DNA from 2 places in the Paenibacillus sp. 2RAB27 genome. Region 2 is predicted to be linked to the other one. Evidence: a T-box and tRNA genes for the amino acid it is inferred to sense, from the RefSeq annotation. Region 2 holds a T-box; the other holds one or more tRNA genes.
What was found. The T-box of region 2 lies ahead of leuS (leucine--tRNA ligase). A T-box ahead of a tRNA ligase gene usually reads a tRNA of that ligase, here a tRNA-Leu.
Positions count from the first base shown of each region.

Region 1: it encodes a tRNA-Leu, which carries the amino acid that the T-box ahead of leuS (leucine--tRNA ligase) is inferred to sense. The anticodon was not compared.

Region 1 covers NZ_JBFRGR010000011.1:43,498-48,010, forward strand. Annotated here, with positions in the region: gene AB4114_RS16975 (hypothetical protein) at 1-166, opposite strand, end outside; gene AB4114_RS16980 (hypothetical protein) at 343-606, shown strand; gene AB4114_RS16985 (adenosylcobinamide amidohydrolase) at 593-1,378, shown strand; gene AB4114_RS16990 (hypothetical protein) at 1,536-1,721, opposite strand; tRNA gene AB4114_RS16995 (tRNA-Leu) at 1,833-1,916, shown strand; gene AB4114_RS17000 (Bax inhibitor-1/YccA family protein) at 2,059-2,712, shown strand; gene AB4114_RS17005 (hypothetical protein) at 2,801-3,025, opposite strand; gene AB4114_RS17010 (hypothetical protein) at 3,193-3,474, shown strand; gene AB4114_RS17015 (YqzE family protein) at 3,565-3,756, shown strand; gene AB4114_RS17020 (hypothetical protein) at 4,088-4,513, opposite strand, start outside.
Region 2 covers NZ_JBFRGR010000017.1:47,682-54,941, reverse strand. Annotated here, with positions in the region: gene yhbY (ribosome assembly RNA-binding protein YhbY) at 1-145, shown strand, start outside; gene nadD (nicotinate-nucleotide adenylyltransferase) at 158-745, shown strand; gene yqeK (bis(5'-nucleosyl)-tetraphosphatase (symmetrical) YqeK) at 735-1,307, shown strand; gene rsfS (ribosome silencing factor) at 1,327-1,674, shown strand; gene AB4114_RS21645 (CvfB family protein) at 1,671-2,567, shown strand; gene AB4114_RS21640 (class I SAM-dependent DNA methyltransferase) at 2,569-3,330, shown strand; T-box leader at 3,405-3,648, shown strand; gene leuS (leucine--tRNA ligase) at 3,725-6,184, shown strand; gene comER (late competence protein ComER) at 6,213-7,046, opposite strand; gene AB4114_RS21625 (ComEA family DNA-binding protein) at 7,240-7,260, shown strand, end outside.

The DNA of each region.
Region 1 (4,513 bases), on a different contig from region 2:
AAGTCGCGTAGCTGCCTTGAGACGAATTATCGGTTTCCTCAAAAAGCTCCTGCAGTTTGGCGATATCATCTTCCGTTGCGGATATTTCGAATTCATAATCAAGTGCTGTGCTGTCTTCGAGTACTTCTCCCGTGCCTACATTGATGTAGTACGTTCTCTTCTCCATTGTAATATCCCCCTTACGGTAGGCATGAGTTAGCCTTTGCCTTATCGCGTGCTTCGTCCTCGTTAAGTTAACCGAAGATGAATGGATTTATGTAAAGTTTCACCGAATCGCGAATTGGTGTATGCTTAGGAAGAATAGATGATTTTAATTATGCCTATAATGGAGGTGCTACATAGATGATTACAGAAGAACAATTGGATCAATATCGCGTAGATAGCACACTGCTGCGTGTCATTCGAGATGTCAGTCCAGCGAACGATGTGCGTGGCATTGTTGTAGCTTGGGATGATGAGACGGTTCTTATTCGCAAAAAAAACCGGAGAGTCGTCAAGCTTGCCCGCGGATACGTGTATCAGCCTTATGAGAATGAAAGGCCGCCAGCGTTCATGTTGCCTCAGGAAACGATAGCGCCGGATGATTTGTCCGATGATGCAGAGTGAGGGAGAGGAAACTTCCACTAGAAGTTTAATCGCTGGTGTTGGGATGAAGCAAGTGGTATCGCCACACGGGCGATATATGCAGATTACTAGTGACAATCCGCTGCGAACATTGAATTCCTCTCCGTGGGGTGGTGGTTTTGGTCACCATCGGGTGTTGATGAATCGACAAGTGGACAAGTCGTATAACGAAACCGACCCGTTGGTAGAGATGGAAGCTTTCATTGTTCGAGAAGGGCTGAAGCCTCAAGATACGGCTGGTATGCTTACCGCGGCGTGGGTGAATGATGTTGGATTTAGCGAATTGGCCTGGCCACTTGCGGAAGAACATGGTGTCCAGTCGGTAGACGCGGTTAATGTGGACGAATCACTTCGTATTGGCGCTTGGGTGACCGTCGGTCTGGGAAATAAAGCGCGAGCAGGGGCCATTTTGCCAGCCGCTTCGCTCTATCCAGGCACGATTAATACAATCGTTGTCATCGAAGGTAGTTTGACGGATGCGGCCATGGTAAATGCGGTTATTACCGCGACGGAAGCCAAAGCTGCAGCTTTGCAGTCATTGAATATTACCGTGAATGGTCAAATCGCAACAGGAACAACGACAGATGCCGTGTTGATTGCTGCAACAGGCAGAGGAACAACATTTCGCTATGCGGGTACAGCAACGACGCTGGGGTACTTGATTGGAAGAACTGTCCATGAAGCTATCCTAGCTTCTGGCCAGTTATATAAGCTTGAAATGAGCAAGCGTGATTGGTTGAATTCACAGGGGTAATGCACGTAAGAAAGGCGCTTCCAGCGGTGTAAGCCGAAAATCGAGTTGCGCGGGAGAAACGGCGTGTTTCATCAATGTAAGTCTTCAAAATGCCAACGAGGAGGGCCCCGCCACATAGCTGGCTCTTGGGCCCCCCTCGGTTGGTTAAGTATTCGGCTTACGTTTTACGAAACATGCCATATGAGAGACCGACGGCTAATGCATCCATGTCAGAGATATCGTCATCTTCATTCTCGTTTTTGAAATTCGGATCGTGAACGATCCCMTCTGCTTCACCCTCGGTCAAATGACGCTGATTGCCCGTATATTTCGGCTCTAGTGCTTTGATTTCTTCTTCATTCATAGGTCATACCTCCTTTKGGATTAGGTTTAGGAAGTGGTCACCGAATTATACCTAGTGACAAAAGTTTCATTGACGAGCTTTTGCGTCATATGGTATATTAATTTTGTAAACGCGATCATGGCGGAATTGGCAGACGCGCACGGTTCAGGTCCGTGTGGGCTTACCCCCGTGGAGGTTCGAGTCCTCTTGATCGCATCGCTCGAAACACCCTTTTCTGGTTTCTCAGGAAAGGGTGTTTTCTTGTCCAACCGTCCCCCTGTAGCGGTTTTCATGAATTACAGGTATAATACATAGGATAGATTGTACATTTCTTTATATCTAAAAGGAGCTGAATTGCATGGATAGAACAGTAACGATCACACAATCCGGCAGCTTTGCACATGTGCTTCAAACGTTTGCCATTTCCCTATTGGTTTCATTTCTTGGAACATTGATTGGCGCGATGGTTGTACCGCCATCCATGGTTATGCTTTTCGTCATTGCAGAGGTTGCGATGCTGGTAGCCGCTATCGTGATTCGCATTCGCGGCAAAAATATTGGTTACGGCTTTCTCTACGCATTTACAGCTATTTCGGGCGTGACGCTATATCCGGTCATCATGGCTTACGGCGGTCAGCTTGGGGCTAGCGTGGTATCGGGTGCATTTTTTGCAACGGCAGCGATTTTCGGCTCATTGGCCTTTTATGCTCACCGTTCCCAGCGTGATTTCAGTTTCTTGGGCGGGTTCTTGTTTGCTGGAACAATAGGACTTGTGCTCATGAGTGTGCTTGGGATGTTCTTACATTTTGGATCCATGATGAATTTGGTATGGTCCATGGTGGGGATTCTAATCTTCAGCGGCTGGGTGCTCTATGATGTGGCACAGTATCGTAACGGTGTTGCAGCGGAAGCCGTGCCACTTGCTGCATTGAATATTTATCTAGATTTTATTAACTTGTTCCTATATATTTTGCGGTTCATCGCTTCCATTGCGGGAATCAATAGAAACTAAAACATCGGATCAGCACACGATGATAAAAAGCACGATGGCTCCGAACCACGCATGTGGGGGAGTGCATCGTGCTTTTTTTGCTGTAAGGCTAAGCTTTGCCTGGCAGCTTTTTCGTATGAAAAAAAGGAATGTCTCCTCGAAAACTTCGATTGATTTCCAGCAGGGTATAGATTAACTGGGTCAAATCTGTATGGTTCATACGAATTGTTAAAGGAACTAAATCCCGTTCTGACTTAATTCGGATCTCGAGTTTAAGATTGACTTCATCCATATAAATGTCAAGCTGCTCGGTTGCAAGCATTAGTTCCCACATTCAAACCAACACCTCTTTCTCTCTCTAGTTACTCTAGCTTATGTTTGTTGGACGGGATTAGAAGCAAATGCAACGATCGGGCGATAGGCTTTTTATTGAAATATGCACGATTTCATCTCTTGCCTCATACAATTTAATGATCCTAATTGAAAGAGGTGAGAAAACCTATGGCAACTTGTAGCACATGGATGTATAAAGGGATTTCGCCTTCCGTATTCAGAGCACTGCAGCAAGTAGGTAGGAGGCAGGGGTTCTCTATTCCTAACACAGCATCAGGCAAATTTACGATCTCAGTCGTCAGCATGAATGTTGGCTTCCAATATGCCTGGGATACGAATGCTCAAACCTTGCTGTTACAGTGCGATAATAAGCCAATGCTATTAGGCTGTGGCACGATTAAATCCTTTGCTGATAAAATTATTGCAGAGAGCGGCGGAAGACCAGGGTGAGTGGCAATAAGTAGCGGCCTGCCACCTGTCTTCGTGTAGTTTAAAGCCTTGTTGCTCTGGTTACAATAAGGGTAAAAGGCAGGTGGGCGTATGGCAAAAAGCGATGATCTTGTGAAGTACATAACCCAACAAGTCGTTACCTATATCGACACACCGAAGGAAGTTCGCCAACAAGCCAAAGCGTCGATGAAGGAACAACGTGAGGGTTGGCAGACACGGTGGTTTGGGATGCTGCCATTGGCGACGCGGATGTTGTTTGGGCGGACGAAGCCGAGAAAATGAGCATGGTGAAATGTGCAAAAAGTGGCTGTCACTTGTAGAATCTTCTACATGTGATCAGCCACTTTTTGTTGTGAAACAGATAACAGTTTGGTTAAGTGATGTCAAGTATCCCATCAGGGATCACACGTTATGCGAATCATAAAAGATGAGGGGATCGTAGGTGCGTTATTTACATAAAATCGAATCATTTTAGTGAGAAGGGGAACGAGAGTGCTCTATTTATCCGAATTTGCCAGTTTCCTGCGATTTTCGGCTAGATAAGACACTGACGTTCCCCTTCGGAACATTTTTGGCACAAAGCTACAAAATAGCGTATCCTAGTTCCCTCTGACTACGGATAGATCTTCCCAAGCGCTAGCGAAGCATCCAATCCCACATAACGCGGGCCATCGTGATCGAGTATCAGATAGTTATCCCCATATATCCATTGTTGATAACCTAACACAGTTAACGGCATCGTCACCTGATTATCATACAACTCCGTGACGTAGGTTAGATCACCTTGCTGCTCAAGAGCAATCTTGAGCTCTGACAAGGTTGACACTTGCAGCGGTGTGCCTTTAATCCATGGCATCCGTTCATAAGGATCAAATGGAGGACGAATCAGGCTCTGAGCAGTACCATGCGATAGATCGGATGAGACTCTCAGATCATACGCCATGCGTGGTTTTGGATCCTCCGTCAGCGGAAGCAATTCCCCTGATTTGGCGTCGAGATAATAGGTCTCGTCATCCAGCACGATTTTCCAAACAGAAGT
Region 2 (7,260 bases):
GCTCAACAATAGCGGTGAAGATCGCCAAGAAGTCGGAGCGGAGTTGTCCGAGAAATCAGGCGCGGAGCTGGTTCAGGTTATTGGTAAAATCGTTGTGTTGTACAAAGAATCGCGTGACAATAAGAAGATTGAACTGCCGCGCTAATGAGGTGGACGTATGCTTGTCGGAATTATGGGAGGCACGTTCGATCCCATTCATACCGGTCATTTAATCGCAGCTGAACGTGCGAGGGTGGAAGGGGGCTTGGACGAGGTTTGGCTAATGCCAGCGAACGTCCCGCCGCATAAACCTAATGCCCCAAAAGGAACGAGCCAGCAGCGTTGGGAGATGGTTTGCCTTGCTGCAGAAGGCAATCCTTTTTTTCGTCCTATCGATATCGAAATTAACAAAGGCGGCGTATCTTATAGTATCGATACGATCGAGCTGTTGAAATCGCAATATCCGGACATCGCGTTCACTTACATTATTGGCGCGGATATGGTTCAGTATTTGCCGCAGTGGCATCGCATCGATGACATCGTGCGGCATATTCATTTTATTGGATTAGCCAGACCTGGTTATGAACTGGACTTGAAACAGCTTCCCGAACATATACGAAACCGAGTGAAGCTTGTTCCGATGCCCCTCGTTGAAATATCATCGACAGCTATTCGGGCGTTGAGGCAGAAGAGGGATCCTGTCAGGTATCTTGTGCCAGATAAGGTTGGGCAATTCATGGAGGTGAATGGCTTATATGAAACGTGAAGACCTCATGGCAGCTGTGAAGGAGCAAATGCCGGAGCGGCGTTGGCAGCATACGCTTGGTGTGATGGAAACGAGCGTTATGCTGGCTGAACGATTTGGCGGGGATGCGGTCAAAGCGGATGTTGCAGCGATTTTGCACGATTATTGCAAGTATTGGCCAACTGGTGAGCAAGCTAAGATTATTCGTGAGAACGATTTACCGCAAGATTTGTTAGTTTTCGATAAGGAGCTATGGCATTCACACGCAGGCGCTTTCATCGCGAAGACGCAATTCGGGATCGACGACGAGGAAATTTTAGATGCGATTCGGTTTCATACGTCTGGTCGAGAACAGATGACGCTGCTCGACAAAATTGTTTGCTTGGCAGATTATATGGAGCCAGGTCGTGATTTTCCAGGAGTCGAATCTATTCGTGAACTGGCAAAGACGAGTCTTGAACGCGCGTTGATTGCCGGTTTTGACTCCACGATCAACTTCTTGATTTCCAAAGGAAAGCGCATTTATCCATTAACAATTCTGACACGGAATGATTTATTGGAACAAATACAACTACACACCTAATGACATGGAGGATGATTGCATGAGTAAAAACCCAGAAGAAATATTAGCATTCGTTGTTGAGGCAGCGGAAGACAAGAAAGCGGCAGATATCGTTAGCCTGAATTTGAAAGGTGTATCCTTAATTGCTGATTATTTCGTTATTTGTCACGGGAATTCGGAAACACAAGTTCAAGCGATTGCGGGCGAGGCTCGTAAAAAAGCACACGAACATGGTGTTCATATTCGAGGGTTTGAAGGCGTTGATACCGCAAGATGGGTACTGCTTGATTTAGGGGATGTTGTTCTCCACGTTTTCCATCGTGATGACCGTGAATACTATAACATCGAAAGACTTTGGTCCGATGCTAAAGTTGTGGAACGCGTATGAGAATGGAAGCAGGATCCCTTGTTACCTTAGAGGTAGCAAGGGAAGTTCCACCAAACGGCTTTTTCCTCACGGATGGCTACCAAGATTTTCTACTACCATACGCGGAAATCGTAGATAATCGAATTAGTCCGGGAGATAAAGTGGAAGTTTTCTTATTCCACGATACTCAGGATCGAATCATGGCCACTATGAAACGTCCACTTCTGACCATGGGTCAGGTGGGGCTTCTAGAGGTTGTTGATATTCATCCGCGTTTTGGCTATTTCTTAGAAATGGGTCTAGGGCGTCATCTTCTTTTACCATATCGCAATGTGCCTGAGTTCGAAGATCTTCGCCCTCAAGTTGGGGACAAAGTGTTTGCAACGCTTGCACACGACCGACAAGGTCGATTGATTGCGAAGCTGGCACTTGAAGAAGATTTGGCACCGCTTTGTGTGAGAGCGCCATCGAGCTGGACGAACCAATGGGTGAAAGCACGGGTGTATCGCCCTCTGCAAATGGGTACTTTTGTCATATGTGAAGCAGGAGTCCTAGGGTATGGCGTCATCGGTCTTATCATCCCACAAGAGCGTACACGGTTACTTCGCGTAGGTGAGCAAGTGGATGTTAGGATTGCTTTCGTCCGTGAAGAAGATGGACGAGTTAATCTATCCATGAGGCTTCCTAAGGAAAAAGGACGCGATGAAGATGCAGATCGCATTCTTGAAGTGCTGCGTGAACGCCCAGGAAATGCGATGCCATTTTCGGATAAAACACAAGCTGATGTAATTAAAGATAAATTCGGACTAAGTAAGGCAGCCTTCAAACGTGCCTTAGGTAAACTTATGAAAGATGGGCTCATCTATCAGGAAGCAGATTGGACCTATCTGAAACAAGAGGAGACGCAAGGCTGAGATGAGTTACGAAAAATTCGCCTACACGTACGATCGCTTGATGAACAGCATGCCGTATGAAGACTGGCTTCGATTTATTAAGGAAAGTTTCGTGCGGTTTGGCGTAAAGCCTGCAACGCTCGTTGATTTAGGTTGCGGAACAGGTAATTTGTCGATTCCATTGGCTGCTGAAGGCATTATGGTGAGTGGCATTGATCTCTCCGAGGATATGTTGGCTGTCGCTGAGCAGAAGTATAGCGAACAGCCCAGCCAACTTCGCGGCGGTGGCATTCGTTGGATTCAGCAAGATATACGTGAATGGGAGCTTGGCGAGGAAGTGGATGTCGCGATCTCTTGTTGTGACAGCCTCAACTATTTGCTAGAGGAAGAGGATATTGTGGATGCTTTCCGTCAAACATGGGCGGGACTCAAGCCAGGTGGGTTATTCCTCTTTGACGTACATCCGCCACAGCAATTGTTCGCCTATGCAGAATCGCAGCCTTTTTTTCTAAACGAAGACGATGTTGCTTACATTTGGACAAGCGAATTAGATGAGGAACGTGTTCAGATTGAACATGAATTAACGATCTTCGTTAAGGACAGCGGCCAGCAGGAAACCTTCCGTCGCATTGACGAAACGCATGAACAACGAGCGTATCGCTTGCAGTGGTTGGAACAAATGCTGATCGAGGTAGGTTTTCGTGAGGTGCATCAAGCAGCCGACTTTACGTGGGAACAACCAACAGAGAAGACGGAGCGCGCTTTCTTTATTGCGAAAAAATAATACTGATGACAGGATTTGCCCTCGGCTTGACAGTTCGGCATTATTTTACATATAATCAAAGCTAATCAGTTGTATGGAAAGCTTAGATGAGGAATAGTACCTTGTACAGCATCTTTRAGAGAGTCGGAGCTAGGGTGTGAGCCGGCAGATGTTCGTCTAGAGAACTCGCCTCGGAGCTAGAAGGTGAACCGCCTGATCCTTGATCAGATGCGCTAGCTGGATCGTCTCACCCGCGTTAAGGGGCAGAGTGAACACAGGTGAAGAACGCCTTGTGTTAACTAGGGTGGTACCACGGGAATTATACCTCTCGTCCCTAGCGATATCCGCTAGCGATGTGAGGTTTTTTTGTGCGTATTTGCATACATGAGCAGTAACTTAGGGAGGCATGGAAGGTATGACACAAGAATTGAAAGAAACAAAAGAACAACAAGGCTATAACCCACAAGCCATTGAACCGAAATGGCAGGCCTACTGGGATGCGAAGAAAACATTTAAGGTATTGGAAAATTCGGATAAACCGAAATTTTATGCCTTGGATATGTTTCCCTATCCATCCGGTGCTGGCTTGCACGTAGGGCATCCAGAAGGCTACACAGCGACAGATATCGTTTCCCGTTTCAAACGGATGAGAGGCTTTAATGTCCTTCACCCGATGGGATGGGATGCGTTCGGTCTTCCTGCTGAGCAATATGCTTTAGACACAGGAAATGACCCGCGTGAATTTACGAAAAAAAATATTGATACGTTCCGCCGTCAAATTAAATCACTTGGTTTCTCTTACGATTGGGATCGTGAGATTAGCACGACGGATCCGGAGTACTACAAATGGACGCAGTGGATATTCATCCAACTGTACAATAAAGGTCTTGCTTACGTTGATGAAGTTCCAGTTAACTGGTGTCCGGCACTAGGTACTGTACTCGCAAATGAGGAAGTTATTGACGGACTAAGCGAGCGTGGTAGCCATCCGGTTATTCGGAAACCGATGCGTCAGTGGATTTTGAGAATTACGGAGTATGCGGAGCGTTTGCTTGAAGATCTTGAGGAGCTTGATTGGTCCGAAAGTATTAAGGATATGCAGCGCAATTGGATTGGGAAATCAACGGGTGCAGAAGTTACATTCGCGATTGAGGGTCAAAGCGAGAAGAGCCTTACGGTATTTACAACTCGTCCAGATACATTGTTCGGAGCAACTTATTGTGTATTAGCGCCGGAGCATGAGCTTGTTGCACAGATCACAACAGAAGCGCAATCAGCAGCCATCAAAGAATATCAAGAGAAAGCTTCACGCAAAAGCGATTTGGAGCGTACTGATTTGGCGAAAGACAAATCAGGTGTGTTCACAGGAGCTTATGCGATCAACCCAGTTAATGACACGAAAGTGCCAATCTGGATCGCTGATTATGTCCTTGGCGGTTACGGCACAGGGGCGATCATGGCGGTTCCAGGACACGACCAACGTGACTGGGAATTTGCGAAGCAATTTGATTTGCCAATTATCGAAGTGGTCCAAGGCGGAGATGTGGAGAAGGAAGCCTATGCAGGCGATGGCAAACATGTGAATTCCGGTCCAATCGATGGAATGAACATCGAGCAAGGCATCAGCCATATGATCGCTTGGTTAGAGCAAAATGGTAAAGGCCGCGGCAAAGTAACGTACCGTTTGAGAGACTGGCTGTTCAGCCGTCAACGCTACTGGGGTGAGCCGATTCCGATTCTTCACCTTGAAGATGGCACCATGAAACCTGTTCCTGTGGATCAACTGCCATTATTGCTTCCACAAGTGGATGAAATCAAACCGTCCGGTACTGGGGAGTCACCGCTTGCTAACGTTTCTGAATGGGTGAATACGATTGACCCAGAAACAGGTATGAAAGCTCGTCGTGAGACGAATACGATGCCACAATGGGCGGGAAGCTGCTGGTATTATCTGCGTTTCATCGATCCAAAGAATGATCAAGCCTTCTGTTCGGATGAGCTGCAAAAGCAATGGTTGCCGGTTGATCTATACATCGGTGGAGCAGAGCACGCAGTTCTTCACTTGCTGTATGCGCGCTTCTGGCATAAAGTGCTTTACGATCTAGGTTTTGTCCATACCAAAGAGCCTTTCCATAAGCTTGTTAACCAAGGGATGATTCTTGGCGAGAACATGGAGAAAATGAGTAAATCACGCGGCAATGTTGTGAATCCAGATGATATCGTGAGCGATCAAGGTGCGGATACACTTCGTATTTATGAAATGTTCATGGGACCATTGGAAGCGACGAAACCGTGGAATACAACAGGAGTAGACGGGATCTACCGTTTCTTGAATCGCGTGTGGAGGCTGTTCGTTGATGATAACGGTCAGGTCCACGCCAAAATCAGCGGGGATGAAACGCTAGGCAGCGATACATTCAAACGTACATGGCACCGTTCGATCAAGAAAATTACGGAAGATTTCGATGCGCTTCGCTTCAATACTGCGATTAGCCAAATGATGATCTTCGTCAACGAGGCTTACAAAACAGAGCGCCTGCCACTAGAAGCAATGAAAAACTTCGTGCAAATGCTTTCCCCGATCGCACCTCACTTAGCAGAAGAGCTTTGGGAGAAATTAGGCGGCGTGGAATCCATTACGTACGAAGCATGGCCAGCTTATGATGAAGCATGGACCGTGGATAATGAAGTTGAAATCGTTGTGCAGATCAATGGGAAAATTGTTGATCGTGTGATGATTTCCAAAGATACAGATGAAGCAGCGATGGAGAAAATGGCTTTTGAACTCGACAAAGTCAAAGAAGCGACCGCCGGAAAGGCCGTTCGCAAATTGATTGTTGTAAAGGGTAAATTAGTCAACATCGTTGTAAGTTAAGAAATGAAGGTGTAATGCGTTGGGAAGGCTACTGCTTTTGATTTAAGGCGAAAAGCTGCTCAGCCTTCTCAATGTCTTCTTCATATTTCGCATGTGTCGCATTAATAACTTGAGAGAAAACTCCGCAAAGCTCTTTTTCCAAAATACGCAAACCCTCTGCCGTAATGCCTCCAGGAACAGATACCCGCTTTTGTAAGCTAACAGGGTTGAAGCCTCCCGTAGTAAGTAACTTTCCTGTACCTAACGTCATTTCACTTGCCAGCAATGTGGCCTCTTCAGCAGAAATACCCGTTTCCTCTACAGCCGCATCAATGAATGCTTGAATAAAGCTAGCTAGAAAAGCAGGCCCACAACTAGATAAATCTGATGAAATTCTCGTATAATTCTCGGATACACGTATGGGTGTAGAAATATGTGTGAAAATATTTTCAAGCCATTCTTTATCTTCAGGCTGCATGCGATTTCCGTGAATACATAACGTAGCACCACTTAAAACGTAGTTCGTGATACTCGGTATGATTTTACTTATTTTAGCTGGTAAAAGACCTTCCAAATGCTTAATCAGAATAGGACTCGTGATGGATATTATAAATTGAGAGGAAAGCACGTCCTCTTTGATTTCATCAATAACCTTTATGAATTCAGATGGTTTCACACATAAGAAAATCAAATCACTTCCACGCACGACTTCACGATTCGTTTCTGCCACGATCAGGCCAGGATAGTTCTCCGCGAGTAGTTCAACTTTACGTAATGTTCGATTGCTAGCAATAATTTGCTCGGGATTGAATGCCCCGGAATGAATGAATGCTTCAATCAGTATACTTCCCATACTTCCAGTACCGATGAATCCAGCTTTCATCAAGTGATCCCTCCCGATAAAATCAGTCTTTATACGAATACCAACCTATAATCGCGGTCGCTCAGCCATGGATGGCAAGGATAGAGGTCCAAGCATCGTCTCAATCGTATCGTGACTAGTTGTGTAGTCATTGGGACGCTTTTTCAAGTATATGGCTGCTCAAACGCAAATATGCTAAGAAAGAAGGTAGTTTGTGGATTTTTTTGGAAATAAA